DNA from 3 places in the Brevibacillus schisleri genome. Region 3 is predicted to be linked to each of the others. Evidence: predicted binding sites of a transcription regulator. Region 3 holds the regulator's gene; each other region holds the start of a gene.
The links. Region 3 encodes LexA, which represses DNA repair genes until DNA is damaged. Its sites were predicted from a motif close to CGAACATATGTTCG; they were not measured.

Region 1 (10,879 bases), 3.4 Mb from region 3:
TGGGACAAAAATCCCGGAGATGCTGTCAGCTACACGCTGAATCGGTGCTTTTGTTCCTTGTGCTTCTTCCACTACTTTAATGATTTGCGCCAGAGCCGTTTCTTTTCCTACTTTGGTTGCCTGGACCTTCAAAAAGCCGTTTTTGTTCAAGGTAGCGCCGATGACGGTATCGCCTGCGGCTTTATCCACCGGAATACTTTCACCAGTCAGCATGGACTCATCAACTGCAGACTGTCCTTCTATGACGATGCCATCGACAGGTACTTTGTCGCCCGGCTTCACGTGAACGACGTCGCCCAGTCTCACTTCTTCTACAGGAATGGTCATTTCGACACCATCCCGTACGACTACTGCTGTTTTTGCTTGCAAGCCCATCAGCTTGCGGATCGCTTCCGAAGATCGTCCCTTTGCTTTCATCTCAAACAGTTTACCCAAAACGATCAACGTGATCAGTACCGCACTGGTCTCAAAGTACAGCTCCAGCATGTGGCCACCATGAGCACCGATGGAGTTAATCGCGACCCATAAACTGTAGAAATAAGCTGCCGAGGTACCGAGAGCAACCAGCACATCCATGTTGGCACTCTTGTTGCGAAGGGCTTTGAAAGCTCCGACGTAAAACTGTGCTCCGATGATGAATTGTACCGGTGTTGCCAATGCGAGCTGTACCCACGGATTCATCAAGCTTTCAGGCAGCCAGATAAACGAAGTGAAGGAAAAGTGGCTCACCATCGACCAGAGTAGTGGGAGCGACAGAATCGCGGAAATCCAGAACTTGCGGGTCTGCCGTTTGATTTCTTCCTGGCGACGATCCACTTTTTCTTCTTCTTTTCCATCTTCCTTGCGAGTCGCCTGATACCCTAGCTTCTCTACCTTTTGAATAAGGTCCGTCACACTTACCTGCGAGGAATCGTACTCGACAGTGGCTGTTTCCATCGCCAGGTTCACGTTTGCCTTTAGAACACCAGCTGTTTTGTTCAAGCCTTTTTCGATCCGCGTGGAGCAAGCCGCACATGTCATTCCCGATATGTTTAGCTCAACCTTGTCAGTGACGACGCCATAGCCGAGCGATTCAATTTTGGAGCGGATGTCGTCGATGTTCGTTTTCGTTGGATCGAACACCACTGTGGATTTTTCCAAAGCCAGATTGACGTTGGCGGTCTCCACTCCCTCCATTTTTCCCAAGCCCTTTTCGATGCGCAGTGCACAAGCTGCGCAAGTCATCCCTGAGATTGCGACAGTTGCCTCTGCTGTTTTGGCACTCATTATAATCCCTCCAAATACCCTTATGGGGTATATTTTATCGTATCGTTTCCCTAACGTTGTTTCCTGATCACACCTTTACTATACAATACCCCCTCAGGGTATATCAAGTGCTTTTTTCAATTTTTCTCTAAATGGGCTTTACGTGCTGAAAACACAGGGAGAAATGCTGGGTGGTCCTCTATCCTTAGTGCCGGACGAAGCCCTGCCACATGTTTTCCAGTCGCCTTTTTCCTCACTTCGTTCGGGCGGTCTCCTTCCAAACATATGGCAGTACTTCTTAACAGCAATGTCATCCCCCAGCTTTACACCGTTTTGCAGGTTAACTCAAAGAGGCATTGTCACTAACTTCTCTTGTGTTAAATGAAGCATGTGACTAACAACTAATCACTTACGTATTCATTCAGAGTAAAATCATTCAGACACAAATGGCTTTAAGGAGATTGAAATGATGGAAACGAAATCACGGAAAATCATCTTAGTTGGGACCATATGCTATACGATTTTAATTTTAATTTTTATGTTCTTTGCGTTTAACAGGCTCGACGGTGCAACTAGTGTAGATGGATACACCTTTATCCTTGCTCCAGAAGGAGTACCACTTACATTTCCAGAACTAACTTATTCATGGATTGTTGATTTCGGAAACGTTGCTGCTTTTATCCCTTTTGGAATATTATTTCCCCTGTTGTATCGTGTAAGATTTGGGAAGTTCATATCCTTGTTTGTCTTAGCGATTTTCGTTCTAGAAACAGTTCAGGCCCTAACCTATCTTGGTAGCTTTGATGTAAATGATGTGATATCCAATACAATAGGTGCAGCGATTGGTTATGTTGCCTATCGAGTTGGGTTTTCTTCAAACCTTTCTTATAAAAAGCTCATGGCTTCGGCTCTAACTATTGTTGTACTTGTATTTGGAGTCATGGTTGTCTCTGAAATCCTCCAAAAAAGAGAAGGCCCCGTTCAATCATTAACGGTTATGAAAGAAATGACAGGAACTACACCTATGACTGAGAATCTCCCAAGCTTCTCCGTAGCAGGTGAGCGAATAGAGCCGAAAATGAACGTGTATAGCAGTGAAGGGGAATCAACCAAAACATACAACTATATTCTGGGGAACCAAAAAAATGTCTGGCTTTCTTTCTATTTCGGCATTCCTGACAATGGGGGCTCAAAGGGTGAAGCCAAAATCATCGTAGATGGACAAGAAATATCTCAGTTAAACGAACAATCCTATCAAGGGGCAGAAGCTTTAAGGGAGATGCCTTTTAACGAGGTAAACGAAATTACCATTATCGTTTCCGGAAACGCTAAGCTGTGGGATGTTGGAATCCGCGGAATGCAACATTGGTGGGAGTGAGTAAAATAAACGAAACGAGCCCTAGAAGCGATAAAATGTACCCTTTGTAAAGGACACTTTTAAAAAAGGGCTAAGCAACATTTATTAGGTGATCTCTGTATTGTACAGGGGTCATCTTTTTTAAATTCCATTGGTATCTGTAGTAATTGTAATACGTCATGTATTGCTTAATTTCACGTTTTAGTTCATCCAAGGTTTCACAAGGTTTAATATATGCCTCATCTTTGAAATGACCAAAAAACGATTCTTGAGGAGCATTATCCCAACAGTTTCCTCGTCTGGACATAGATTGGCGTAATCCATATTTTTTTACTAGTTGCTGAAAGATGGGACTTGTATAATGAGCACCCTGATCAGAATGGATAAATGCACCTTCTGCTACCTTTATCTTTCTGTTCCTTTTTAATTTTAAAAGGGTATCAGTAGCTAGATCTAACGTAAGGCGATTTGAAACGTTATAAGCTAAAATCTCATTTGTTGAACCATCCTTAATCGTTGATAGATAAGCCTTCTTTGAGTTGCCATAAAATAAATACGTGATGTCTGTCAGAAGTACTTTGCCTGGTATATTTTGTTTGAATTGTCGGTTTAATAAGTTTGGTAAAACCTTGTGTTCTTTGGTCGCTTTTATTATTCGTCTATACGGATTTGCCTTCCTGATAGGGCACAAGATGCCATATTTCTTCATGATTCTACGAATGCGTTTTACGTTATAGACCATGTCAAATTGACCCGCTAATGTCATTTTGATTTGGCGAGCCCCTTTATAACGTCCTTTAAAACCAAACGCTTTTAATACCATCTCCTTAGCGATTTCATCTTTTTTCTCTTTTTGCTTTCTTTGTTCCTGAGATTTCTGAGAGAAATAATTATAGTAGCCAGAACGTGAGGTCCCAGCAACCTCACATAAATAGCGAACCATATTTTTTAATCTGTATTTTTCAATAATGATGCGAATCAGGAGAAACTTTTGACTAGCCGATAAGGTTATTTGTCCATCCTCCTTTCTGCGAATCGGATCTTTTTTCTTCTAGCGTAAGTTCTTTCTCAGTAGATTTCCCTGAGTTCCCCCTTCTGGAGTCACTTAACCCACATACTCCGTTTTTTCGGTAAGCAGCACGCCATCTCTTACCTGCTGATTTAACTCGCTTCATCCCAATCATATCTATATCGAATCCAAATTCTTCGAATATTTCCCTTGGTAGTTTACCCTTTTCATTTTCTGCTACAAAAAAACGTCTAAATTCGTCAGTATAGGTGATCCCTTTTGAACTGACAGATTTAACATAAGGGTTATTTGAGAGTATCTTAATTTCATTCTCTGTAAATATCTTTTTAACCATTTATGCGGTTTCCCCAATCGCCATTTTTAAAAAATTATACAAGAAAGTACCCTATAGGGTGACTTTTTTAGTGTCTACTCTATAGGGTACATTTTACGATTCTAGCGGCTCGTTTTTCTTTCTCTATTTTGTTGTCCAATCTCTCTTATTTACCTTGATTCGCTTCTTTCTGATAAGCTACCGCGATTTTCGCAGCTACTTCAGCATTGTGTTTCACCAGCGCGATATTTGTTGCCAAGCTCTTGCCTTCTGTCAGCTTTTTCACTTTATCGAGCATGAATGGCGTTACCTGTTTCCCTGCAATGTTGTTTTCTTTTGCTTCTGCGAGTGCTTTTTGGATCACAGCCTCGATTTCCTCGTGGTTGAGTGCATCTGATTCTGGTACTGGATTCGCGATAATCATACCGCCTTTGAGCCCCAGATCCCATTTGGTGTTCATCATCTTACCGACTTCTTCTGGTGTATCGATACGCATGTCTACACCAAATCCGCTTTTGCGAGCGAAGAAGGACGGGAATTCATCCGTGCGGTAGCCCACAACAGGTACACCTTGCGTTTCCAAATATTCGAGTGTGCGACCGATATCGAGGATCGATTTCGCACCTGCGCATACTACAGCTACATCTGTTTGCGCCAACTCAGTCAGGTCAGCAGATACATCCCAAGTGATTTCGCCTTCACGGTGTACCCCGCCGATACCGCCAGTTGCAAACATGTGGATACCAGCCATCTCAGCTGCGATCATGGTAGCGGCTACTGTAGTCGCACCGATTTTACCGCTAGCTAAAATGTAAGCAAAGTCGCGACGGCTTACTTTTGCTACATTTTTGTTCGTCGCAAACTCTTCCAGCTCGCTGTCAGTCAAACCGATTTTGATTTTGCCGTCCATGATCCCGATTGTAGCTGGTACAGCACCGTTGTCGCGAATGATTTGCTCTACTTCTTTTGCCATTTCAATGTTTTGCGGATATGGCATACCGTGCGAAATAATCGTCGTCTCTAGCGCAACTACCGGCAGGTTGTTCTCCAGTGCGTGGCGTACTTCCTCAGTAAAGGTCAAATATTGTTTCATCTCTTATCGCTCCTTTTCGAATTGTTCTACGGCCAGTTCCAATTGTTCTGCTTTTAATAGAGGAGATACGGACTGCTCTGTTTGCAATGTCAGAGCGGATGCTGCCAATCCAAGGCGACACGCCCTCTGGAAAGACTCTCCGCTTACAATGCCATACAAGAGTCCCGACGCGAACGCATCTCCCGCACCTGTAACATCTACTACTTCTGTTGGGTATGGAAGCATATGCTCCTCAACTTCCTCGGATTGATAGTAAATGCCTTCTTCGCCCAAGGTCACGATGACGTGCTTGACGCCTCGTTCCCTGATCTTGCGGCAAGCCTCGGCGCATTCTTCGATCGTCGTGATCTTCATGCCAGCCATCAGCTCGGCTTCCTCGCGATTCGGCAAAATCGCTTCTACTCCGTCCAATTGCTGTGGGAGCTTCTTTGCTTTAATAGAAGAGACCGGGTCAACGAAGAGCAGGATGTTTTCCTCCCGGCAACGTTCGATGATGTAGGCCAAGCAGTCCGCCGGAATGTTTGTATCGATGAAAACCACGTGGGCTGCTGCAATGTGCGACCATTTTTCTGCGAACATCTCCGGTGTGAGAGCATCGTAAATATCCATGTTCGCCAAGGAAACAACCATCTCGCCGTCAATATCGAGAAGCGCCGTATACGTTCCCGTACGCTGTGTAGGCAGTCTCCACACTTGGCTGATGTGCACCCCGTGCTTTTTCGTCTCCTGCAAGAGCCACTCGCCTTCTTTGTCCTCGCCAACGCTGGTGATGAGGGACGTATTGCAGCCAAGACGACCGAGGTTCTCCGCGATATTCCGTGCCACCCCTCCACACGATTCCATAATCGTTACGGGATTGGATGAGTGTAGACGCACCTGTTGCTTGCCGCGTGCTTTGCGGTCCAGGTTGGCCCCACCGATACAAGCAATCATTCCTTCATCACGAAGTACATAAGCCCGTCCTTTAATTTCCCCGCGTTTGGTCAACTGTGCGATGTAGCCAGCTACCGCTGAACGTGAGATGCCAATCAGATCAGCCAGCTCCTGTTGCGTGATAAAAGGATTTTGCCGGATATGATGAAGGATCTGCATGTCTTTTTCCACGGTCATCCTCCTTTCTTCTGTTACGCTTTCACAGCTTGTTTACAAACAAAAGTTTATCACGAAGACAACTGTTTGTACAAGCGTGTTTTTCATTTTATTTTTTCTAAATTTGACAAATAGGAATGCGATCATGTAGGATTATCTTAAATTAGAGATATCGAAATTTAGATGTAGATGTAAAGGAGGGTCCATATGTCTGACAAACCACTGCGAAATGATCCCCTCGATCTTTTTGTCGTTTTATCAAGGTCATACAACTGGGTTACCGCTCACTCCAATCGTCACATTCGCGAGCATGGACTTAATCCAACTGAATTCGGCGTACTAGAGGTATTATTTCATAAAGGTCCTCAACCATTGCAGCAAATTGGCGAAAAAATATTGATCTCCAGCGGAAACATCACATACGTTGTGGACAAACTCGAAAAGAAGCAACTGCTCATTCGCAAGCCCTGTTCAGCAGACCGACGCGTCATTTTTGCAGAACTCACTGAAAAAGGGCATCAATTTTTGTCTGAAATCTTCCCGCCTCATCAACTCGCAATTGAGAAAGCGATGGAAGGTCTCACACCAGAAGAACAGCGTCAAGCAATCGAACTGCTTAAAAAATTGGGACGTACTGCTCAAGCTACTTATTAGAAGAGCAGTCCCCGTCCCCGCTCTCCAACACTATCTTTCAAAAAAAGTGTTGACAAAAGATCTGATACGTAATAATCTTAAAATCAAGATTTACACATTAAAAGTTAGTGACTTACTAAACGGAAGGGGAATGAAATTTCCATGAGTAAAGTACTTTTTATTAAAGCAAATGATCGCCCAGTTGAGCAGGCTACAAGTGTAAAGCTGTACGAAGCTTTCACGAAAGCATACAGAGAAACACATCCAAACGATGAAATCGTTGAGCTGGATCTGTTTGCTGAAAACCTCCCTTATTACGGTAACGACATGCTGACTGCTATGTGGAAAGCAGGAAACAGCATCGAGCTGTCTGCTGATGAGCAAAAACGTGCTGACTTGGTTAACAAATACCTGAACCAATTTACAGCAGCAGACAAAGTCGTATTCGCTTTCCCAATGTGGAACTTCACTGTTCCTGCTGTTCTGCACTCGTACATGGATTACCTCTCCCAAGCAGGTAAAACATTCAAGTACACAGCTGAAGGTCCAGTTGGTCTGATGGGCGACAAAAAAGTAGCTCTGTTGAGCGCACGCGGTGGCGTTTATTCCGAAGGGCCTATGGCTCAGATGGAAATGGCAAACAAATACGTTCGCACGATCCTCGGCTTCTGGGGCGTTAGCAATGTAACCGAAGTAATCGTAGAAGGTCACAACCAATTCCAAGACAAAGCAGCTGAGCTCGTTGCAGCTGGTGTAGAAAAAGCAGTAAAACTGGCGGAATCCTTCTAAGGCCCGCCAGCCTTTTTGGACAAATATCTCAAAATAAAGATATACTAATTAAAAGTAATTAAGGAGAGATGAAAAGTGTTGGATACTGGATTGTTGTTAATTCGTTTGGTCATTGGTTTGACGTTTGCAGGTCATGGTACGCAGAAGTTGTTTGGTTGGTTTGGGGGTTATGGTTTGAAAGGAACAGGCGGCTGGCTGGAGTCCATCGGAGTGAAACCTGGCGTAGCGATGGCCTTTGTCGCTGGATTGTCTGAACTCGTTGGTGGTCTGATGTTTGCGGCAGGCGTAGGTATCTGGCCAAGTGCTATTTTGCTTGCTTTCACAATGCTGGTTGCCATTCTGAAGGTACACGGGCAAAATGGATATTGGGTGACACAAAACGGATTCGAATACAACCTGACAATAATCGCAGTTGTTATTGGTGTAGCGTTGATCGGTCCAGGTGCATACATCTTGTTTTAATGGTAACTCCTCACAACCCGTAAGCCAGCAATCATACTAAGGGAGGAACATCAGATGGAAATCCGCGTCTATACAAAGAACGAGCAAGCAAAAGGACATTTTGGCGACGGTGAAATCGTAGAGAACAAACCCATTGGCTTCCCTCATGAAGGCTCCGTTGTCAAACGGGTAGGACCACTTTTTTACTGGGCATGGGCAAAATCACTGAAGACATTTGAAATTCCGCTGCACCCTCACTCCGGCTTTGAAATTTTGTCGTATGTCCTCACAGGGACAGTCGGACATCGGGACACGCTCGGAAATCTTCAAGAGGTGTCGACAGGCGGCGCGCAGATTATGCAAACCGGTTCAGGCGCGTACCATGCAGAAGAGCTTGGCAAGGATACGGAAATGTTTCAAATCTGGTTTGAACCGCATCTGGCACAAACGACGAAGCAACCACCGACTTACCATCAGTATGATCATGAGGAGTTTCCATCTGAAGATGTTGATGGAGTGCAAGTGAAGCACATCATCGGATCGCCTGCACCCATTCAGTTGGTTACGGATTCCTTGATGAGCGACATCACGATTCCCGCTGGAAAGTCGTATGCAAAAGAACTCCCGGCTGGTTATGCTCACGCAGTCGTCATAGTGGAAGGAAACGGAAGCGTTGCAGAGAAAGCTACTGCCAGCGAGAACCACACTTCGTATACCAAAGGTGACTTTGTCGTTCTCTCCTCCGAGGGAAGCAACACAGCCATCTACACAGCATCAACCGATGCTCCGCTCCGCCTGGTGTTGATTCAGGTACCAACTGAGGTTGATTATCCACTTTATCGTAAATAATCTACTCTTCCAAACGCCCTTATCCTATCATCAAGCCCGGCCGTCACATTTTTGTGACGGTCTTTTTCGTATAAACTCCGCCTCCTCATGGGACATTAACGAGGACATCGTTAACAATTTTTGGTGCTGATCAGAAAGGAAGTTGAACGTGGAAGATATCGTGATGACCAGAGCCATTTTCGGGACGACTATGGCCTTTCACATTATTTTTGCGACCATGGGCGTTGGTCTCCCGCTCATGATCTTGCTGGTGGAGCTCCTCTTTTGGCGGACGCGTGACCGCGATTACGAGATTATGGCCAAACGCTGGACAAAAGCCCAGGCGATCTTGCTAGGTGTCGCGATCCCGTCTGGAACGATTGCTGGGGTCCAGCTTTCCCTGCTATGGCCTGGGTTCATGGCGATTGTCGGCAAGGTGATCTCGCTGCCTTTTCAGATCGAAATATTCGCTTTCTTCGTGGAAGCCTTATTTATGTCCATCTACGTCTACGCGGCTCACCGCCTATCCCGCAACATGCGTTTGCTGAGCTTGTTCATGGTTTTGCTTGGTGCGACGGCCTCCGCGATCCTGATTACGAATGTCCACGCCTTTGAAGGCACGCCAACTGGCTTTCGGATGGTCGATGGGCAGATCGTCGACGTGGACCCCTGGAAAGCTTTTTTTAATCCCAGCTTTTTCGTGACGGCAGGTCATGTAACGGTCTCTGCTTATATGACAGGGGCATTCATCGTCGCTGGAGTAGCAGCATGGAAAATGCTTCGCGCCGAAAAAGGGAGTCGGGTTTATTTGTATCACCAAAAAGCACTATTGGCCGGTTTAATCGTGGGAGGCACCTTTTCCCTTTTAACTGCCTTGAACGGTCACGAATCGGCGCAGCTTTTGCATGAATACCAGCCGGAAAAGCTGGCCGCTGCGGAAGGACTGTTTGAAACACAAGCATATGCCCCACTCGCGATTGGCGGCTTTACCGATCCCGAGACGAAAAAAGTCAAATACGCTATCGAGATTCCATGGGCGCTCAGCTTCCTTGCAGCCAACCGCTTTGACGAGGTCGTGGTCGGTCTGGACGACTTTCCAAAGGAGCTGTGGCCTCCACTCTACATCCATACGCTATTTAACGGGATGGTTATCATCGGCAGCTTGTTGATCTTCGTTGGTTTCATCGGCTTCGCTTGGAAGAAGCTCCTAAAGCGCTCTCAGTATCCCCGTTGGGTTCTCTGGGTCTTTGTCGTAAGTGGCCCGCTCGCCTTGCTAGGCATCGAATTCGGCTGGATTTTTGCCTGCACAGGACGCCAGCCATGGGTGGTGTATCGTGTGATGAAAACAGTAGACGCCGCTACCCAAGCAGCAGGCATCTCTACTCTGTTTTGGATTTTCCTCTCGGTGTACGTATTTTTCGCGATCGTCACCCTACTCGTATTCCGTAGCTATTTTGGCCGCCATCCCTTGGAGCTCGATCCGCCAGAACAGCCGAAAGTGGACGGAGGAACAGCATGACCGACACGATTATTGCCATTACGCTGCTCTGGATTTTCGTCGTCATCTATTCCGTCGCGGCCTCCTTCGACTTCGGTGCTGGTTTTTGGTCGATGATCTATTTGAATCGGGAAAAAACCAAAGCCACTCAAATCGCCAATCGCTATCTCTCGCCCTCCTGGGAGGTCGTGAATGTCTTTATCGTGTTAATTGTAGTCGCACTCGTTACCTTTTTCCCTGGCGCGACCTACACATTGGCAAGCCTGCTGCTTGTTCCCGGATGTCTCGTGGTGTTATTGATGTTGATTCGCAGTACATTCATGGTGTTTTCTCATCTGATTCACAGGTATGATAAGATGCTCAGCATCGTCTCAGGCGTTACCGGGATATTGGTGCCAGCTCTTTTAATCAGCGTGCTCCCTGTGACACAGGGCGGGTTGTCTCGAACGATCAATGGTGTGGAGTCTCTCGATTGGGGACTCTTTTTGACTAGCCCGCACGTCTATTCTTTTATTGGTCTTGCCGTCAGCAGCACACTCTACCTCTCGTCGCTGCTTCTCGCG
Region 2 (10,879 bases), 140 kb from region 3:
TGGCATAGGCTTCTCACGTTCGAGTGCGAAGCGATCACTGGTGTTTTCGAGTATTCTAGTACATCCCAGAATCCTGGATCGGCCAGATGCGAAACATCAATGATCATCCCCAGCCGATTCATTTCTTCTATGACTTCTCGTCCAAATGAAGTAAGTCCACCTGGATTCGGCTCCCCGTTTCCACTTGCTAGGGCATTGCCATGATTCCAGGTCAGTGTCATTCCTCGTACACCAAGCCGGAACCACGTACGTAGCTGAACGAGGCTCTCTTCTAATGCATGCGCGCCTTCTACAAACAGAATAGCCCCTTTCTGTCCCTTTAATACGCATTCAGCCAAATCTGCCTTTGTGAAAATAGGACGGAATTGTTCACTCGCCACCTTTTGATAAAAAATATCGATCATTTCTAGTACCGTATGAAAACGTCGTCCGAACGGGACCTGAGAAGGAACGAAGCAGGCAAGTACTTGTATGTCTACATTCCCTTTTTCAAGGGCGGTAAAACCAGCTTGCAGGAGCTTGTCTTCTTTATAAAAGTCCAGCTCGGGATTCTGCCACAGCTTGCATAGTACATCGCTATGCGCATCAAAGATTTTCATATGGAAACGCTCCTTCTCTTCGATAACGTCGAAGTTCATACTTCTGGACAAACGAAAAAACCTGTTCATTCTTCGAACAAACAGGCAGGTGAAGCATTTGCAGTTGTATCATCTGGGTTCTACGATTAATTTGATTGCAGTTCGCTCTTCTCCATCAATCACGATGTCGGTAAAGGCTGGAATACAAATGAGGTCAACTCCACTCGGCGCTACGAACCCTCGTGCGATTGCTACTGCTTTCACAGCTTGATTAAGCGCCCCAGCGCCAATGGCTTGGATCTCAGCCGCACCTCGTTCACGAAGAACTCCGGCAAGGGCACCAGCAACGGAATTGGGGTTAGACTTTGCTGAAACTTTTAATACTTCCATCCTTTTTGAACCTCCCGTCTGATAGGAATCCTGTCATCATTAGAATGATATTCGCATAACCCCTAAAAATTCCTGCTAACTTGCATGAAAGATTCGAAAAATTCTAATCTTATTCCCATTATTCCATAAACGGATGGTCAGAGTCAATTCTGATTCGTTCCATTTTTTTCGCATGCCCATTCGTTTTATCTAGGGTAATCAACACCGCATTCAACTGCGCAGGATCTGGTGCTACCTCAAATCGAACAGGGAGCTGCGTCAAAAACTTCTTAATGACAGCTTCGCGTTCCATCCCCAAAATGCCGTTACTTGGACCACACATACCTACATCACACAAAAAACCGGTTCCTTGAGGCAAAATACGTTCATCAGCGGTTTGCACATGGGTATGTGTCCCCACGACCGCCGTTACCTTTCCATCGAGGTACCATGACATTGCTTGCTTCTCCGATGTGGCTTCGGCATGAAAGTCTACAAAAATGAGCTTCGTGCGCTTCCGAGCTTGCTCTACTAGCTTGTCAGCCATTTGGAACGGGCAGTCCAGCGGTGGCAAGAACGTACGCCCCATCAAATTAATGACGGCTAGTTCCCCTTCAGGTTGTTTGATATATGTAATCCCTTTTCCAGGTGCCCCTTCTGGGAAGTTCGCGGGTCTAATCATCCGCGGCTCATCATCAATAAAATCGAAAATCTCTCTTTGATCCCACGTATGATTCCCGAGCGTAATTGCGTGAACCCCCCACTCAAAAAGCTCCTTGGTAATTTTCTCTGTGATCCCGCGACCATGCGCAGCGTTCTCCCCATTCGCTACGATAAAGGTAGGGTTGTATTTTCGTTTCAGTAACGGCAGATACGTTTTCACGATCTCTCTGCCAGGCGAGCCCATAATATCTCCAATGAATAACAACTTCATTACCAAATCACCTCATTGCTAGTATACACAATTCCTCTGCTCATTAGAAAACTTGACTTCGTCACGCATTTGGTGTGCGACAAAAAAAGTAAAGTGGCACGCAGCCACTTTACTTTGCATACTCAACTGCCCGTGTTTCACGGATAACCGTTACTTTAATATGACCTGGGTAGTCAAGTTCATTTTCAATTCGTTTCGTGATATCCCGTGCCAGACGGGTAGCTTCCGCATCGTCAATCTTATCAGGTTGAACCATCACGCGAATTTCGCGTCCTGCTTGAATCGCATAAGACTTTTCTACGCCATCGAACGACTCAGAGATTTCTTCCAGTTTCTCCAAACGTCTGATATATGTTTCCAATGTCTCACGGCGTGCACCTGGGCGTGCGGCAGACAGAGCGTCAGCGGCTCCCACGAGCATAGCAATGACGGAAGTTGGTTCGGTATCACCGTGATGAGACGCAATACTGTTCACTACAACGTGATGCTCATTGTACTTCTTAGCCAGTTCTACACCGATTTCAACGTGTGAACCTTCTACTTCATGGTCAATCGCTTTTCCGATATCATGCAGCAAACCTGCACGTTTGGCCAGCTTCACATCTTCTTTCAATTCCGCCGCCATTAAACCGGCCAGATGTGCCACTTCCATAGAGTGCTTCAGTACGTTTTGACCGTAGCTTGTACGATAACGCAAGCGTCCGAGAATCTTGATCAGATCTGGGTGCAAGCCGTGAACGCCTGTTTCGAACGTTGCTTGCTCACCGTATTCACGGATTCGCTCGTCTACTTCGCGACGCGCTTTTTCCACCATTTCCTCGATGCGAGCTGGGTGAATGCGACCGTCTGCGACCAGTTTATCCAACGCTGTCTTGGCGATCTCCCGACGAATCGGGTCGAAGCCAGACAGGATGACTGCTTCTGGAGTATCGTCAATAATCAGATCAATACCAGTCAACGTTTCCAGGGCACGAATGTTACGTCCTTCGCGTCCGATAATACGTCCCTTCATCTCATCATTTGGCAGTGTAACCACAGAAACGGTTGTTTCTGCTACGTGGTCCGCTGCACAACGTTGAATGGAGGTTGTAATGATCTCACGAGCACGCTTGTCCGCTTCTTCTTTGGCCTGAGTCTCAATCTCCTTGATCATCACAGCCATTTCGTGACGGACGGTATTCTCCACATCAGTGAGAATAATCGTCTTCGCCTCATCCTGCGTCAAGCCGGAGATTCGTTCTAGCTCTGATACTTGTTCTTTATATAAGTGCTCTACCTTGCTTTGCAGTTCTGCGATGGCACGGTCACGCTCAGACAATTCTTCTTCTTTGCGCTCCAACTGTTCCATCTTACGGTCCAACGATTCTTCTTTTTGTAGAATTCGTCGTTCCTGACGCTGGATCTCATTGCGTCTCTCACGCAATTCGGTTTCCGCTTCGGATCGAAGCTTGAACACTTCATCCTTTGCCTCCAGCACCTTCTCCTTCTTAACGGCTTCGGCGTCCCGTTTGGCTTCCTCCACGATCTGTCGTGCAGCTTCTTCTGCACTGGAGATCTTCGCTTCCGCAATCGATTTACGAGTGAAGTAGCCAGCACCCAAGCCGATCAGCAGGGCAACGAGCACAATGACAACAGTAATTATAGGATCCATAGGCTTTTCGTTTCACCTCCTTATTGTAAGACATCTCCCCGCTTTCCAAGCATTTGTTTTTCATGGAGTGCTCTCACATTTGAACATTCGGCTATAAAACAAGACCGATTTTACTCGGTCCGCTGAATCCGTACTACTTTCGCACGGTTTTTCAGTTGTTTCATAGGCATCGAGTGAGCAAATCACAAAAAGTTATGATACACCAAGTAAATACAAACCTATTTTATTATTTGTGAACAAGAATTGTCAAGATCATGCAAATAGAGTTGACCCTAACTATCGCTTCTACGACGCAATTCTTCACGCATTTGTTGAATGATCGCATGGGAGAATCCCTTGCGCATCAGCATGGACAGCAGCTTGCGTTCTTCATCGGGGCTCGGTGCACCTTCTATGCGTCGCACCTTCTTCTCTATCAATGCGCGAGCAGCATCTAGTTCAGCCTGCCTAGACACGCCACGTACTGCGTCCTCTACAATCCCTCTGTCTACTCCACGCTGGGTAAGCTCCATACGCAGCATATACGGGCTTCTCGGCTTCAAACGCAATCGCTCGTCTACCCATTGCTTCGCAAATGCTTCATCATCGATGTAGCCATGATCCTTGCAGCGCTGACATATCTCTTCGGCAATCTGCGTAGAAAATCCCTTCTCTACCAAATATGAATGCAGCTGACTGCTTGTCCGTGGGCGTATGCCGAGGTATCGCAAAGCTCCTAAATACGCTTTATGCTTTTCTTCTGCTATTAGCACTTCTCGGCAAAAAGCTTCGTCTAATTCTGTTCCCTTAAATAGGTTGTACTTTACCAGTATGTCTTCATGTACGGTAATGGCATACTCGCCTTCTACATCGATATGGTAGCGTTGCTTTTGTTTGATATCTCGATGAACGGCAGTGATCAGGCCGCTCTTCATGATGAGTCACTCCTTCGCAAAGCTAAAATAACAGCCTGTCTCATCGACAGGCTGCTCTTCCACTCTTCATTACTCCAGATCAAATGTAGGCTCTTCATCTTGCTCTGGGTCATTTTCTGGCTCAATTTCTGGAACAGAGCCAGGGTTCAGACTGAAGTATTCGCGCACTTTTGTTTCAATCTGAGAGGCAATATGCGGATTTTCCTTCAGGAAGACCTTCGAATTTTCTCTACCTTGGCCGAGACGCTCTTCGTTGAAGGAATACCAAGCACCACTCTTTTGCACGACATCAATCTCAGAACCGATGTCGAGGATGCTACCTTCTCTGGAAATACCTTCACCGTACATGATGTCCACTTCAGCAACCTTAAATGGTGGAGCCACTTTATTTTTGACAACTTTGATCTTCGTCTTGCTACCCAAAATGTCGTTTCCGACTTTGATAGATTCCGCTTTACGAACATCCAAACGAACACTCGCGTAGAACTTCAAAGCGCGTCCACCTGGCGTTGTTTCCGGGTTACCGAACATAACTCCCACTTTTTCGCGAAGCTGATTGATGAAGATCGCAATCGTTTTGGACTTATTGATGGCACCAGACAGCTTGCGGAGTGCTTGGGACATCAAGCGTGCTTGCAAACCTACGTGGGAATCTCCCATCTCGCCCTCGATCTCTGCTTTTGGCACGAGAGCCGCAACGGAGTCAACTACGATAATGTCTACTGCACCAGAACGTACCAGTGCTTCCGCGATCTCCAAAGCTTGCTCACCCGTATCTGGTTGGGACAACAGCAATTCGTCGATGTTTACACCCAGCTTTGCAGCGTAAACCGGATCCAAAGCATGCTCAGCATCGATAAACGCAGCCTGTCCGCCTTGTCTTTGCACTTCTGCGATTGCATGAAGTGCTACGGTTGTTTTACCAGAAGACTCTGGTCCGTAAATCTCAATAATCCGTCCACGTGGGAATCCGCCCACACCAAGTGCGATATCAAGAGCAAGCGCTCCGCTCGATACAGTAGAAATCTGAACGTTGGATACTTCCCCCAACTTCATAATGGAACCTTTACCGAATTGCTTTTCTATTTGACGCAATGCACTCTCCAAAGCTGCGCGACGATCTGACAAATGGTACACACCCTTTCAATTTTTCGCATCTGTTTTGCTTGTCTTCATCATACCTCGAGACAGAAGTGTTTGCCAAGTATTTTTTACGAACAAATATTCGCATTGTAAAAAGCAGCCATTTCCTGGTTATACCCAGTGAAATGGCTGCTTTGGAATACTCGCAAATTAGGAACGCTTCGCTCCGCGAGGCTTTGCAGGCTCCAGATTGATTCGTTTTCCGTTGATGCGCGTTTGACGCAGTGACTCATATACGAATGCCGCTACCTCTTCTGGAACCTCAACAAACGTGAAGCTCTCGAAAATGTCGATACGACCTACTGATTTTCCTGGGATACCCACAGATTCAGAGATCTCTCGTACCAGATCCTGTGGCTTCATGTTCGCATTGCGGCCTACGTTCAGGAAGAAGCGGACCATGCCTTTTGCTGCACCCGTCTCACCAAAGTTGTACGCTTCTACTTCCTGCCCTTGTCCTGCTTCGGTGTGGAATGCCAGGTGCAATGCAGCAGCTGCTACTTTTTCAGCCGGGTATTGACCTACGAGAGCATCCGCTACTTTTTGATACATATCCGCGATAGCATCGCTTTCCAAAAGGCTAGTCAACTGTTCACGCAACTGCTCTTGTTTACGCTCAGCCACTTCCTCCAGGGAAGGAACATTGCGAGAGAGCACTTGTGCTTTTGTCTGCTTTTGGATAAACATCATTTGTCTTACTTCACGAGGCGTAACCAACGTCATCGCAATTCCTTTGCGACCTGCGCGACCAGTACGACCAATACGGTGTACGTAGCTCTCAGAGTCTTGTGGAATATCGTAGTTGATTACGTGAGAGACGTTTCCTACGTCGATACCACGTGCTGCTACATCTGTCGCGATCAGGAATTCAATCGAGCCCTCACGGAACGCATTCATGACCTTGTCACGTTGTGCCTGTGACAAGTCGCCATGCAAGCCGTCCGCAAGGTATCCGCGGGATTGCAGCACTTCGGACAACTCATCTACACCACGCTTGGTACGGCAGAAAATGATTCCCAACTCTACATCCTCACTGTCCAGAATACGGCAGAGGCTCTCTACTTTGTTACGGTCAAACACTTTGTAGTATACCTGTTCGATCAATGGTGCCGTTACTTCTTCACGGCTCACCGCGATCGTTTGCGGCTGTTTCATGTAACGGGTAGCCAAGCGCTTGATTTCTGGCGGCATCGTCGCAGAGAACAGCAAGGTTTGACGCTCTTCCGGCATATGTGTGATGATCGTTTCGATATCTTCGATGAAGCCCATGTCCAGCATTTCATCCGCTTCATCCAAAACGAGTGTATGTACGTGATCCAGCTTCAATGTTTTGCGACGCAAGTGGTCCATGACACGGCCAGGAGTACCTACAACGATTTGTACACCTTGGCGCAGTGCACGAATTTGATGTCCGATCGATTGTCCGCCATAGATTGGCAGCGTACGAACCTTGTTGTATTTGGAGATACGCAAGAGCTCTCCTGCTACCTGAATAGCCAACTCACGAGTCGGAGTCAACACGATCGCTTGTACACGATTGGCAGGCGTAATCTTTTCTACAAGTGGAATCCCGAAGGCAGCAGTCTTACCAGTACCTGTCTGTGCTTGACCAATCAGGTCTCCGCCATCCAGAACTTTTGGAATGCAAGCTGCCTGAATCGGCGATGGCTCCTCGAAGCCCATATCGTGAATCGCTTGCAGAATAGATTTATGTAAAGGAAAATCGGAAAAAATCGTCATGAAAAAAATCACCTTTCTTTTTGCATTTGCAACGCATAAAACAACGCGTATTTAGCGGCACGCCCAACGATTGCATGCCTTCTTCCGGCAAGGCGCAGCTCTTTTACAACTGTGGGCATTCCTTCTGCCGCGATCCCTACGTAAACAAGGCCAACAGGCTTGCCCTCGGAAGGATCGGGTCCAGCCACTCCCGTAACAGAAATCCCGTAAGTAGCTCCCAGCTTTTCTCGTACATGTTCAGCCAGCAATTGAGCTGTTTTCTCACTGACTGCCCCATCTGTTTGCAAAATGGAATCAGGTACTTCGAGCAGCTGATTTTTCACTTCATTGGTGTAGCAGACTACCCCGCCACGAAACACTTGTGAGCTTCCTGGCACAGCGGTAATCAACGAGGCAATCGCTCCACCTGTACAGCTTTCTGCACAAGCAATTGTCTCATTTCTCTTTTTCAACTCAGAAACTAGCACATCATGCAGTGACGAGTTCTCGCCCAACCCGTACATGTACTGACCAACACGGCTGAGAATTTCTTTTTCTACAGGTAAAATCAAGGTTTCTCCTTCTTCGACTGTCGCAGCTCTTGCCGTAATTCGCAGCGTTACTTCGAATTCTTTGGCGTATGGAGCGATCGTTGGATTGTCCTGCTTTTCGATCAGATCAAGCAGTTTTTCCTCCAAAGCGGATTCGCCTATTCCGTAGAACCGGAGTACATGAGAATGAAACACTTGTTTATCGGGGAGCAAATCGGTCAAGTACGGCATCACGTAATTCTCCACCATTGGATACATCTCACTAGGTGGTCCAGGCAATAGCACGAACGTACTACTGTCATGACGGATCGCCATCCCCGGCGCCATCCCGAAATCGTTGGAGAATACATGGCTGCCAGAAAGCACCAGCGCCTGCTTACGATTGTTCTCCGTCATGACAATCCCACGTTGCGAAAAGAATTTTTCAATTCTCTCCATGGCCTCTGAATTCGTTTCCAATCCAATGCCTACATGCCCCGCCACGGTTTCTTTCGTCAAATCATCTTGAGTCGGCCCTAGCCCACCCGTGAAAATGACGAGATCAGATCGTCCTGATGCCAATCGAATCACTTGTAGCAATCGCTCCGTGTTGTCTCCCACAACCGTATGAAAGTAAACTCCCACGCCAATTTCCGCCAGCTTCTGAGAAAGAAACTGTGCGTTGGTGTTAGCGATCTGGCCTAACAAAAGTTCGGTACCTACCGCGATAATCTCCGCTCTCATCTTCCTCATCCATTCTCTTTGAGAGTAGAAAAGCCTCTAAACTAACAGTTTATCACTTGCAAACGCTCAAGAGAAGAGTCTTGTGAAAAAAGAGACCAATACCCGCATTACGAGTATTGGATCACGTTACGATTTTTCGCAAAGTAGTCGTACCCGGAGTAAATCGTGATGATCACCATCGCCCAAGTAGCTACTTCGTCGAACGGAATGCCGAAGAAACCAAATGGGAAGTTTCGAATCATGACAGCCGTAATCGCTACGATCTGCACCCATGTTTTCAGTTTACCCAATGCACTCGCAGCAATTACCTGTCCTTCTGCCGCAGCAACTAGTCGTAGACCCGTTACCGCAAACTCTCGGCTGATAATAACAATCGCAATCCACGCTTCCAAACGCTGCATCTCTACCAGTGAAATGAGTGCGGCAGAAACCAACAGCTTATCAGCAAGCGGATCCAGAAACTTCCCCAAGTTCGTCACGATTTTTTTCTTCCGTGCAATATAACCGTCGAGTCCGTCCGTACTGGCTGCTAGGATAAAAACCAAAGCCGCAATCAGCTCATTATACGTCATCGTCAGGCTACCAATCGAAAATGTCCCGATGTTGTAACGCACCAGCAGAAAAAACATAACTACCGGCACCAGAAAAATCCTGGCGAGGGTGATGCGGTTGGCGAGATTCACCTAGACTACCTCCCCGGCTAAATCGTATTCATAGGAGTGTGTTATTTTTACTTTTACAATGGTGCCCAGTTCGCCTTTAAAACCAGTGACGAATACTTCACCATCGATTTCCGGAGCGTCATACTGTGTTCGACCTACATAAATATCGTTACGTCCTTCGTAACGTTCAATCAAAACATCCAAAACTTGACCAACAAAGCGTCCATTGCGATCTCCGGCTACTTCACGCTGAATTTCCATCAGCATGTTCGCACGTTTTTCCTTAACCTCTTCGTCTACGTGGTCAGGCAGACGGGAAGCTGGAGTGTCATCCTCGTTGGAGTAAGTAAACACACCCAGTCGATCAAAGCGGATATCCTTGACAAACTCGCTCAGACGCTCGAAGTCTTCCTCTGTTTCCCCAGGGAACCCTACGATCAAAGAGGTACGCAGTGCAACATCTGGGACCTGTGCGCGAATTTTTGCTACCAGCGCACGAATATCCGTCTGTCTTCCTGGGCGACGCATTCTTTTCAGAATATGGTCTTCTGAATGCTGCAAAGGCATGTCTACGTATTTGCATACTTTTGGATTGGTAGCAAAGGTGTGGATCAGTTCATCCGTGAAATATCCAGGGTATGCATAGTGAAGACGAATCCACTCGATGCCCTCGACTTCTGCCAGACGGTTTAAAAGTTCAGGAAGCATCAATTTTCCATCGTAAATATCTGTTCCGTAGTTCGTAGAATCTTGTGCGATCAGACTTACTTCTACGACCCCTTGTGCCGCCAAATGACGAGCTTCTTCCACGATGGATTCGATTGTACGACTGCGGAATCCTCCACGCATCAAAGGAATCGAGCAAAACGTACAGGCGTTGTCGCAGCCCTCGGCAATTTTAATATATGCGGTGTACGTGCCTTGCTTTACTTTTCGCTTCACTACATCTTCGTACGTAAAAATGGGGTTTCCTACAAAGATTGGTCGCTTGCCCTCTAGAGATTCTTCGATAATACCTGTAATCGACATAAAATCGCCTGTTCCGACAATGCCATCCACCTCAGGAATCTCATTCAAGATATCCTCTTTGTAACGTTGTGTGAGACAGCCTGCCACCACAAGCGATTTCAGTTTGCCGGATTCCTTCAATTCACCCATTTCCAGAATCTTATTTACGGATTCTTCCTTGGCTGCATCGATGAAACCGCAGGTATTGACGATAACCACAGTTGCTTCTTCTGGGTTATCAACCAGTTCATAACCTTTTTCATCTATCAGATGGGCCATCATGTCCGAATCAACGAGATTTTTTTCACAGCCCAGCGTAACAATCGCTACTTTTTCACGCGTGCCTACCTTCTCTGTCATCTTTTTTCCTCCAATTGGTCACACCAACCCATATTACACCTAACCAGTATAATATAAGCCTAAAGGAAGTGTCAAAAAAGAGAAAAGAACAAAAGGCAAGCATATGCTTGCCTACTGGGTGACCGCCTCTTTTACTTTCATCGTAATATTGGACGGCATTGACTTCATTTTAGACGTGTCTACCAAGACTCCGTTCACCTTTAATTCCAATACAGTCGGTTTGCCCAAACGAATATAAGCGGATTTCCCAAGCTCAATCGTTTTTTC
Region 3 (10,879 bases):
TATTTGAGCAATCAGGGAGTGTGAATCGATGTCTGACTATGTAAAGCGAACCATCATGAAAGAAGAAGTGCCTAGCGTCCACGTGGACACTCCCCGCTCGGTCAAAGTATACCTACCGCCGGGATACAATGAGCTTCTTTCTTACCCTGTTGTCTATTGCCAGGATGGAAACGACTTTTTTACGATGGGACGAATCGCGACCATCTCCAATCAATTGATTCTGGAAGAAGGTATCGAACCCTACATCGTCGTCGGTGTCTCCGTCGATCGCAACAAGCGCACGAGCGAGTATTCTCCATCGGGGTCTAGAAATGCAGCCTATCAGCGCTTTTTCACCGAAGAACTGATTCCTTTCATAGAGGAGCGTTATCCTGTGCGCCGTGATCCTGGTTCACGCATATTGGCAGGAGATTCTTTGGGTGGAACTGTTTCTTTGCATCTCGCATTGGAACATCCCGATCTCTTTCCACAAGTACTCGCGTTGTCCGGGGCGTTTTTCCAAACAACACTCGATCCACTTTCGAATCAGGCCAGTCTATCCTGGCTGCGAATCTGGATGGTCGTCGGCCTCGATGAGACTGCTGTAGAAACAAGCGCGGGTACCTTCGATTTCGTGCACTGGAATCGCGAGGCAAAACAGATTCTTGAGGACAAACAAGCAACCTTGTCCTATCGGGAAAAACCAGGGAATCATGTCTGGGGTTTGTGGCAAAAAGAGTTGCCTGACGCCTTGCGCTACTTCTTCCCCCCTCCCCGTCTGTAACCATTACGAGCCATTGATTTCTTTGATGTCCTCGTATCCGTAGTACCGGCCATCCACCAGGAAAATGCCTTGGTGGTTGGCTTTTTCAATTTCGCCTGCAACCTGATTGGCGTCGTTTAGAACGATGTTGACAATCTTGCTCTCGTCCCGTTTCATTTGATTGAGAATGCGTTCTCGCTCTTTAGCCGAGATCATATCCATCCCTCTTTTCCCCTATGTTGGATAGCTATAGTATTTCATTGGCGGCTCTGAATTACACACATGTGAGTTAGCCGAATGGAACCAAAAAAAGCCTCGCCGCTCTCCAAGTTTCCGGATACGGCAAGACTCTTTTTTATTGTTCGATAGTTGTATATTTAAAATCCCTACCACCAAACGGGTTGATCAAAAATCCTTTGACTTTGTCATTTTTTATATACGGTCTTGCGCCATAATACACAGGGGCAATCGGCATTTCCTCCATTAAGATGGTCTCTGCCTCACGCATGATCGCATTACGCTTCGTCGAATCTTTTTCCAAGTAACTTTGGACGATTAGCTCCCGGTATCTGTCGTTTTCCCAAGCAGCGTCGTTCGTCCCCACTGTTTTGTCCTTGAATATTTCCAGGAAATTGATGGGGTCGTTAAAATCAGCACCCCAATTTCGGTAGGCAAACTGATAGTTTTTGGAGCGCTTGTTTTGTAAAAATACTTTTTCCTCCAAGCCACTGATTTTTACATCAACACCCAAGCTTCTTTTCCATTGATCTTGAAGCACTTCAGCGAGCTTTTTCTGACGATCGTCACCTGAACCATACGTGAATGTCACGGTAGGCATCGTCGAAAGCCCCAGCTCCATTAACCCTTCAGCCAATAACTGTTTCGCCTTCTCTACATCCTCTTGAAAATAGTCATTTCCGCTAAGTTGCATGGAGGGCGGAACCCATGCAAAAGCCGCAGGCACCCCTGTCTGCACAATTCCGTCTACCAAAGGCTGCCGTTGGATCGAATACGAGAAGGCTTGTCGAATCTTTTTATTCGTAAATGGGGACACGGTTGTATTAAAGGTAACGGCAACTGTGTTCGGATACGGAGCCATTACGATTTTTCCTTCCTCCTGCAAGGCGGGAATCACGTCGACGGGCAACACGTAGCTTGGATGACCTCCCCAATCCAAATCACCAGAATCAAACAACGCTTGAGCGGTGTTGGTATCGGTAATCATGCTCCAGACGATCTTGTCGAGCTTCACAGCTTCTTTGTCATGATAATTCTCGTTTTTCACAAGAACCAATTTGTTTTTATGCTCCCACAGCTCCATTTTGAATGGGCCGTTGCCTACGTAGTTGTCTGGAGACGCTGCCCAATCTGGATGTGCCTCCAAGGTCTTTTTATGTAAAGGAAACAATGTCGGGAAAGCCGTCAATTCATAAAAAAACGGAGCTGGCGAATTGAGCTTGACCTCTAATGTAAAATCATCTAGTGCTTTAACCCCTACGCCTTCATGCGTTCCTTTCCCTGTGTTAAACTCCTCTGCCCCTTTAATGAAATAAAGCATATAGGCATATTCGGACGCTGTCTTCGGGTCGAGATTTCTTTTCCAGGCGAACTCAAAGTCATGGGCAGTTACCGAATCTCCGTTGCTCCATAACGCATTCGGTTTCAATTTGAATGTGTATGTCGTCAAATCCGCGGATACCGTATAACTGTCAGCAATTGCGTTGGCTATTTTCCCATCCGGTCCATAGCGAGTCAGTCCTTCAAAACAGGCAGTAATGACATCAAAGGAGGTACCATCGGAAGCTAGTCCGGGATCCGCTGTCGGAGGCTCTCCACCGTCTGCGTTCCAATTCAATACCATCTCTTTTCCCGTTGGCTGCGCTGTTTGAGATGCCTGATCATTCGGTTTATTCGTTACCCCCGTTTCACTTGTACTACATCCCGTTAAAACTTGAAGCAGCAAGAAACAGCTCAAAATGAAGCTCATTCTCTTTCTCATCGAGACCATCCCCCTTGATTCGATTCCATCCACCGGTAAATACTTTCGCTTTATCACACTACCATGATAACGCAAGTGTAGACGAAACAAATCAGACGGAATGGCGAAAAACTGATCGCGTTTAGACTCTTATTTTGTACAATTTGTCTAATTATTCAGAATTAATTATTGCAGCAAAGCAAAAAGCCAGTCCTTCCTTCGACTGGCTACAAGTGGTTGTAACGAAACGATTACACTATTACCAATAATTCCTCTACTGCTTCCACAACGGTCTTGATACATTGATCGCTAATGTGTCGATGCGTCGTAAAGCGAATGACATACTCGTCAAAATCGACCGCGAGCACTCCTTTTTCCTCCAAACGTTCCAAGAAAGCGACAGCTGTTTGTCCAATCGAGCCCGTCTTCACCAGCACGATATTCGTCTCGACTTGCTCCACCTGAAGCGATAGTTGACGCAAGCCTTTTGCCAATTGCTGTGCCCGTTCATGGTCTTCTGCCAATCGATCGGTCATTTGTGTCAGAGCAATGATGCCCGGCGCTGCCAAATACCCTGCCTGACGCAATCCACCGCCTAATTTTTTTCTCCACCATCTCGCTTCTTCGATAAACGCACGATCACCAGCCAAAATGGAACCAACTGGAGCACTCAGTCCTTTGGACAAGCAAATCTGAACGGTATCGGCAAAAGCGCTTAGCTCACTGACTGCAACACCTTGGGCCGCAGCCGCATTGAAGAGACGCGCACCGTCCAAATGAACGGGAATACCGTGTTTCTGCGCGATATCATAGACGCTCTTCATTTGCGCGCCAGAGATTACCGCCCCGCCCGCGCGATTATGTGTGTTTTCGAGACAGATCAATTTCGTCCGAGGAAAATGGATATTGTTGCCCCGAATCGCCCTCTCTACCTCTTCTGCACGCAGAGCACCGCGTTCACCAACCAGCGTCCGTGTTTGCACGCCAGCCAATGCCGACATTGCGCCGCCTTCATAGTAAAAAATGTGCGAATCCGCTTCCGCAATGACTTCGTCTCCGTTGACACAATGCGTCAAAACAGCGACCTGATTACCTTGCGTGCCACTTGTTACGAACAGCGCAGCTTCCTTTCCGAGTATTTCAGCCGCGATCGCTTCCAAACGATTGACAGTTGGGTCCTCCCGGTAAACATCATCCCCAACCTCCGCTTCCGCCATTGCTCGAAGCATCTCCTCGGTTGGCTTCGTAACGGTATCACTGCGCAAATCGATTTTCATAAATCATTCTCCCCCACCCTGTTGTCATTCTCTAGTCATATCGTAACACTTTCAACATTGCATCCTGATTTCCCTCTTGCTAAGATGGAGGGGTAACTTACATACAGTTAGGGGATTTGACCTGTGAAACTAAAAATCACTCGTAACGCTGCCAAGCAATTGGCTCCAATCATCGAGCAAGAAGAAGACAAAGAATTGAAACTGCGCGTTTATATTACGCACGCTCACGGTGATCATGCACATTACGGACTCGCTCTGGACAAGCCAACAGAAGAAGATGTTGTGATCTCTACCGACAAAGAGATCGATGTGATCGTGAAAAAAGATGAGCCTTTGCTGAATGGCGTCGTCATTGATTACCTCTTCTTGCCACAAGAAGGTTTTGTGATTACGAACCCTTCTAAAGGTAACACAGGTGACCACTAAGCATGATACAGATAAACCCTCTGCTTTTATACATGCAGAGGGTTTTCTTTGATGAGTAGATTCTTATTCGTCAGTAGCCATGGTGTAGAGCGCTGTTGGTAAATCTATTAGCAACGGTGAAGAAACGTCATCAACCTGCGTCATAACAAGCCGATGGACTGGACGTGTCATCGCGACATACAACAGCTTTGCGTCCCATTCATTATTTTGATAAGCGTCCACATCCAGCAAAATGACCACATCGAACTGCAAGCCTTTTGTTAAAAAAGCAGGCATGACGGTTACGCCACCCGGAAATTGGTTATCCTTGCTGCCTAACAGAGTCAGATCAGCTATCTTGTCTTGCAGGCCTTTATGTGCTTTTTTACTCGCTTGGATCGTTTTCGCTACGATCGCAATCGTTTTGAAGCCTTCCGACTGGTAGGCTACCACACGCGAAGAGATGTCCTCCCACAGTTGCGCTCGTAAACGTGCCTTGACCATGATTGGTTTTTCACCATGACGCAAAACCGGTTTTGCCAATACCGTCTCGGGCAATTCAATTTGCCGCAACACTTCGTTAGCACAGCGCATAATCTCAATCGTCGAACGATAGCTTTGCGACAACGTATAATAGGAAGGAAACAGCTGCGCAAATATCCCCTTGGTCAACTCTTCCCAGGCATGAATTCCCCGGTAGCTATGAATGCCTTGCGCAATATCTCCCACGATCGTGAGCGAGTTTCGCTTGGTTGCCAATGCAATGACAGCTATTTCTAACGCACTCAAGTCTTGTGCTTCATCCACGACCGTATGATCAAAATGCTCCGCCTTATTCATTCCTTCCACAATATGCTGCAAGTATAGCAATGGCGCGATATCTTCGGGCTCCAATCGCTCCTCTGCAAACAGCGCAGCACTTGACTGGGTCACATCACGAACAACTTCGTCTGAAATGTCAGCAGGTGCGAGTTTGCGCAGCAATTCCTCGTCAGCAATCAGCTCGCGATAAGCTGCGAAGATTTCCAGTCTTGGAAACGAAGTCAGGTACGTATCCAGGATTTGCTCCAGCATTTTCTCGAATTTGTACAAGCCTTCTTTGTCCAAATCGACTTTTCGTTCTCGTAGATGGGCAAATAATTGCTTGTTCATTTCTTGTTTTAAATGCTTACGAAGCGCTTCTACTCGTCGATGATACGGCATATTGGCGAATTGCTCCAGGAAGCATTGGCGAATAAAATCCCCCGGAATGGAAAAGACTTGCTTTGTTTTGTTATATAAAAAGCTGAGTTTCTTAAAAGGGATTTTCGTTTCGACGATATGCCGAATGTATTGCTCCAGCGCCTCCCGACAAGCGAGCGATCCTTTGAAGCGAAGCCTGTTTCTCGTCATATCTTGCTGGCGCTCATCCTGCCCTTCTTCGAAGAACAATTGAAGAGGCTTATCGGGACTTACGATTCTCCATCCTTTTGGCAGCAGAGGCTTCACAAGACGCGCTGCCCAATCTACAAAGGTAGACTGTTGTACGTCATCGACTCCCAACTCCGGCAAAACCTCGGATATATAGGTAAGAAACATCCGGTTTGGCGCAAACACCATGAATTTTTTGGACATCATGGAATCCTGGAAGTTATAAATCAAATAGGAGAGTCGGTGCAACGCAATGGTCGTTTTTCCGCTCCCCGCTACTCCTTGCACAACAATGGGCCGTTCTTTTTCCGCCCGAATAATATCATTTTGCTCGGATTGTATGGTAGCGACGATGTCTTTTAGCCTGCTATCGTTCGCCTGATTTAAATTGGCTGCCAAAAATTCATCAATGAAGCCCTCCTGCAAAAACTCGTCAGGATGCCCCATTTCGCGGTTAATTGTTTCTTTTACCGCTCCATCATAGATGCCGACGATCTTTCCGTCTTCAATCGCAAAATTACGCTTTAATCGAACTTCACCACGCACGATCTCGCGTCCCATCCGATAAAACGCGTCTTTGCTCTCACCAGAATAATAAAGACTGGCGATAGGCGCACGCCAATCCACGACGACAGAATCAAATGTATCGCTGCGTACAATTCCCCGTTTTCCTATGTAAACCTGATCCAGCTCGTAGATTTCATCTTTCAAAAAGTCCACTCTGCCGAAATAAGGCTTCTCTCGCCCCTGATCTTCCAGGTAGCGCAAATCCTTTGCCTTTTTAGAGTTAACGACCTGTTTCACATAATCATCGGTTGCCTCGCGAATATCATTGCGAAGCTGCTCCATTTCTTCATCAATAGCTGAAATGGTTTCATCCAGCTTTTTTTGTTCCAACTCATAATCACGATGCTGTGTACTCACCTTCATTCCCCCTCACATGTATCGTGTCTTTGAACGTATTAGGACCATTGCCTGGCCAGCCATATTCCAACCGCACATGAAAGTAGACCGACTCCCAAACTGAGAAGAGCATATAATGTGCCCCGCAACAGATGTCCTTCTCCCCAAAAAGTGACCACTTCCAAGGAGAAGCTAGAGAATGTCGTAAATCCTCCCATGACACCCGTTGCAAATAAGAGATAGAGTGTTGGAGATAAAATGCCTCGTTCTTTCCCCAGCACGAACAAGATGCCAATGATCAAGGATCCACAGACATTGGCGATCCAGGTTCCCCACGGCCATTCCGGCTGATTTGCGAGTAAAGACAATAGGTAGCGCACAAGAGAGCCAACTGCTCCGCCAACCGCCACAGCTATCCACGCCATCACTTTCCCTCCCTGGCTATCAAAGCGTTATGTCTGTCACAGAAAAAGACACCCTAGCGTCAAGCGAGGATGTCTGTCGTATCAGTAATTGTTATCTTACTGTTTTGGCTTATTTTCTTCAAGGTCTTCCACATAACGGATGGAATCCAAATTTGCTCTCAGTGAAAGCTTAACGGCGTCAATGTACTTTTGGCGCAATGCTTTTTGCTCGAGCTTTTCCTCTTCAGTTAAACCTTCTTCGCGAGACTTTTTGACCAATTCGTTAATGCGTTTAATTTCTGCGTCAGATACCACTGCTGGTTCCTCCCACTCTGTAGTAGTGCCGCTTCATTATACCACATTCGAATGATCCCGCAAGACAGCCGAACACTTACGGCATATCAGGCATGATCAGAGTCTGCCCCGGGTAAATCCAGTTGCTATCCAAACCGTTCGCTTCCTTGATTTCTATGAGATAGTCACGAACATCCGTATGCTGATCTGAGTAGCGAACGGCTAACGACCATAGACTATCTCCGGATTGTACGGTTACTTCTATGCCTTGTGGCTCGTCCATTGGCGAAGCAGCAAACACTAGTTCGGTCAACAAGTAAAAAAAGAGAGTAAATGTAATAAGAAACAAGAGTGCTTGACCTCTCGTGATACCAAAACGAACACGACGTTCTTCTTTTTTCTCGAAACGATTACGTACTGTCGATGAATTCATGATAATGGCCTCCTTACAAACATACGTTCTGTTCTCTTGTAAACTCATAATAAATGAGAACATATGTTCATGTCAACAACGAAACGAACTTATGTTTGTCGAACGCAAGCTCCCATGGTATAATATAGGAAAATATGTTCGAGAAATCAGGGGTGTCTTTCTATGTCAAAATTATCGAGTAGACAACAAGCCATCATCGAGTTTATACGAAAGGAAGTTCGTGATAAAGGCTATCCGCCTTCTGTACGTGAAATTGGAGAGGCTGTCGGACTCGCTTCCAGCTCAACGGTACATGGTCATTTGGCACGCTTAGAGAAAAAAGGCCTCATTCGTCGAGATCCTACCAAACCTCGCGCCATCGAATTGCTTTCAGATGAAGATCGTTTTCAAGACAATTTCGAAGACTCTGTCGTCCGTGTGCCAGTAATCGGAAAAGTAACCGCTGGACAGCCCATTACAGCCATTGAGGATGTGGAAGAATACTTCCCGCTTCCAGACAATATCGTGACTTCCGACAAGGTCTACATGCTGCGTGTCTCCGGGAATAGTATGATTGATGCCGGAATTCTCGACGGAGACTACGTCATTGTTCGCCAACAGCACGTAGCGAACAATGGTGACATTGTCGTAGCCATGACAGAAGAAGATGAAGCGACCGTCAAAAGATTTTTCAAAGAAAAGAACCACTTCCGTCTCCAACCGGAAAATGCCACGATGGAACCGATCATTCTGGAGCATGTCACCATTCTCGGTAAAGTCATTGGCGTCTATCGCCTCATTCACTAGTTTCCACGTAAAAAAGGACAGCCTCGGCTGTCCCTTTTGTTTTCTATATGTTATCTGGCGATAAAAAACCAGATGATCATCGTAACTTGCAAGATGACTTTTACAACCGCACTGCCCAAAAATCCAATCAGTGAGCCTACCCCCGCTTTCACCGCTCGCTCCATCGATTGCTTCTGCACCATCAACTCTACGAGAACGACGAATACGAACGGCAAGATCAGCATACCAAACGGTGGGAAAACGAAAATTCCGAGGATAATTCCGACCGCTGCAGCAACGGACGACCACTTTGACCCCCCATACTTTTTCACGAAGTACATGTTCGTCAGCAAGTCAGCACCGTAAAGCAGAATGCTTAGAACGGCCATTCCCCACCAAAAGGATGCCGGCAATCCCGCTCCCGGATCTGCAATGAAAAAGTGATAGAGCAAAAAGCCCGCCCACAACAAGATCGTATCAGGTAAAACGGGTAAGAAAATTCCTGCGATGCTTAACAGGAACAATAACACAACCACAACCCACAAAAGTATTTCCATCCACTACACTCCCTTCATTTAGGTATACGAGTGATTACCAATTTCGTTGCGCACTTATTCACTTTTGTCTACACTATTTTAAAAGAAAGTGGACATGGGGGTAGTTTCATGAAAAATTGGCATGATCTCTCTTACTTGAGCAGAGGAACGATGCGCCAAAAAGCGGCGTGGGAAGCGATTCAACAGACGCATATCATGGAAGTACTAGCCGATTACCGTCCAGTGCTTGCCGGAACCATCCCATTGGACATTGATGTTGAGCAAAGCGATCTGGATATTATTTGCGAGAGCCATGATCTGGATCAGTTTGAGCTGGTTGTCCGTAAAGCATTTGGCTGCTTGTCCAGATTTGAATTGACAAAACTCGATCTAAAAGGGATTCCCACATGCGTTATTTCATTTTTCACAGCTGGCTTTTGGTTTGAATTGTTTGCACAACCGGTTGCTGTGGAAAAGCAAAACGCCTATCGTCATATGGACATCGAAGCACGATTGTTACATATAGGGGGCTTGGATGCGTGTATACATATCAGGGCTCTGAAGCAAGACGGCCTCAAAACAGAACCTGCATTTGCTCGATACTTTCATATTCCGGGTGATGATCCGTATGAGGCCTTGTTGCAATTGGAGTCGTTGACCGAACAGGAATTACGCCAAAGAGTTCAGCTCCTACGAAAGGATTAATCTGCTAGCAAATCTATCAACTTGCTGGAATCATAAGGGTAAACAGCGACTGGCGTTGCAACCGATCATTAAGGAGGACATACTAGATGGATTGGCTGATGGAGATACCATTCCCCACTGGAGAGAATCGGGTAGAAACAAACGTCGACTTCTCATTTAAGAGATTCGAGTCAAGTGGGCTTCAGGAGCCTCCAGATTTTATCCATGATATCGTCCTGCAATGGGCCATCGCCCCTTTTGTTGTTCATGAACATACTGCTTATCGGATTCCGGCCCACAACGATCCCGAAATAGGAGAGTATGCTTCCGTCAATTTCACAAGCCTGTTTACGAAAGTACGGGGAATATACATGAATGGAAAGATGGAGGAAATTAGGCTGGAGGACTTAAAGCCGAATATAAAAAGTTCTTTTATCGAATCGGTCATAAATACAAGTAAGATTGATCCTCTGGTAAGCGATTTTTATCTACGAGGAGAATCTGAGCGTAGTAATTCTCTCACGCTTTGCAAGTGAGGTTGTTTTAACCGTGAACGAAAAAGATCGGAATGTTACTATGGTTTCATTTAAAGAGTAATGAGGGCACTCAACTGCCCAACGTAACCAGCTTCCTGTTCTCAGGATTACCGACTTTTTGTTTTTTTGTATTCAGATTTTGTCTCTCGTTAGCGTAAACTTTTCTTCATTCTAAAATTCATTAGCTTAGTGCCATTGCGTTCAACGATTTGCGATTTTACTACGATGTACCCTTTTCTTTCAAAAAAGGGTCTAGCGGTAATACTCGAATCGGTTTCTATTTCGATTAGACCTAATTTTTTGGCTTCAGATTCAAGTGTGTCTACCAATGCAGAAGCAATTCCTTTCCCCTGGTGCTCTTTATGAACAAATAGTCTATCCAGGTAACCTTGTAAACTCATGTCAGAAAAGCCCACGATATAACCATTCATTTCAGCAACATAGGAAATATTACTAGTTAGAGCTTTCAACCAGACCTCTTTCCTCTGCTTCAAATCCGCTAGGGAAGCCCA

Region 1: a site for LexA is predicted at 6,185-6,198, ahead of ACUUHJ_RS02340 (carbohydrate kinase). Genes of this name have one in related genera too.
Region 2: a site for LexA is predicted at 5,661-5,674, ahead of recA (recombinase RecA). Genes of this name have one in related genera too.

What each region holds. Positions count from the first base shown of each region.
Region 1 is NZ_JBVNDM010000001.1:430,194-441,072, reverse strand. It holds gene ACUUHJ_RS02360 (heavy metal translocating P-type ATPase) at 1-1,266, opposite strand, end outside; gene ACUUHJ_RS02355 (VanZ family protein) at 1,712-2,623, shown strand; partial or broken gene ACUUHJ_RS02350 (IS3 family transposase) at 2,694-3,966, opposite strand; gene ACUUHJ_RS02345 (pseudouridine-5'-phosphate glycosidase) at 4,112-5,038, opposite strand; gene ACUUHJ_RS02340 (carbohydrate kinase) at 5,042-6,142, opposite strand; gene ACUUHJ_RS02335 (MarR family winged helix-turn-helix transcriptional regulator) at 6,335-6,781, shown strand; gene ACUUHJ_RS02330 (FMN-dependent NADH-azoreductase) at 6,923-7,549, shown strand; gene ACUUHJ_RS02325 (DoxX family protein) at 7,625-8,011, shown strand; gene ACUUHJ_RS02320 (pirin family protein) at 8,066-8,839, shown strand; gene ACUUHJ_RS02315 (cytochrome ubiquinol oxidase subunit I) at 9,003-10,337, shown strand; gene ACUUHJ_RS02310 (cytochrome d ubiquinol oxidase subunit II) at 10,334-10,879, shown strand, end outside.
Region 2 is NZ_JBVNDM010000001.1:3,933,922-3,944,800, forward strand. It holds gene ACUUHJ_RS18385 (dipeptidase) at 1-599, opposite strand, end outside; gene spoVS (stage V sporulation protein SpoVS) at 708-968, opposite strand; gene ACUUHJ_RS18395 (TIGR00282 family metallophosphoesterase) at 1,087-1,881, opposite strand; gene rny (ribonuclease Y) at 1,991-3,532, opposite strand; gene ACUUHJ_RS18405 (RecX family transcriptional regulator) at 3,805-4,446, opposite strand; gene recA (recombinase RecA) at 4,516-5,574, opposite strand; gene ACUUHJ_RS18415 (DEAD/DEAH box helicase) at 5,740-7,329, opposite strand; gene ACUUHJ_RS18420 (competence/damage-inducible protein A) at 7,338-8,582, opposite strand; gene pgsA (CDP-diacylglycerol--glycerol-3-phosphate 3-phosphatidyltransferase) at 8,690-9,265, opposite strand; gene rimO (30S ribosomal protein S12 methylthiotransferase RimO) at 9,266-10,612, opposite strand; gene ACUUHJ_RS18435 (helix-turn-helix domain-containing protein) at 10,724-10,879, opposite strand, start outside.
Region 3 is NZ_JBVNDM010000001.1:3,790,312-3,801,190, forward strand. It holds gene ACUUHJ_RS17595 (alpha/beta hydrolase) at 29-763, shown strand; gene ACUUHJ_RS17600 (hypothetical protein) at 767-964, opposite strand; gene ACUUHJ_RS17605 (peptide ABC transporter substrate-binding protein) at 1,098-2,741, opposite strand; gene ltaE (low-specificity L-threonine aldolase) at 2,972-3,997, opposite strand; gene ACUUHJ_RS17615 (HesB/IscA family protein) at 4,121-4,423, shown strand; gene ACUUHJ_RS17620 (HelD family protein) at 4,487-6,736, opposite strand; gene crcB (fluoride efflux transporter CrcB) at 6,775-7,140, opposite strand; gene ACUUHJ_RS17630 (DUF896 domain-containing protein) at 7,237-7,434, opposite strand; gene yneA (cell division suppressor protein YneA) at 7,511-7,846, opposite strand; gene lexA (transcriptional repressor LexA) at 8,009-8,632, shown strand; gene ACUUHJ_RS17645 (DUF456 domain-containing protein) at 8,683-9,168, opposite strand; gene ACUUHJ_RS17650 (DUF4269 domain-containing protein) at 9,277-9,852, shown strand; gene ACUUHJ_RS17655 (hypothetical protein) at 9,939-10,367, shown strand; gene ACUUHJ_RS17660 (GNAT family N-acetyltransferase) at 10,517-10,879, opposite strand, start outside.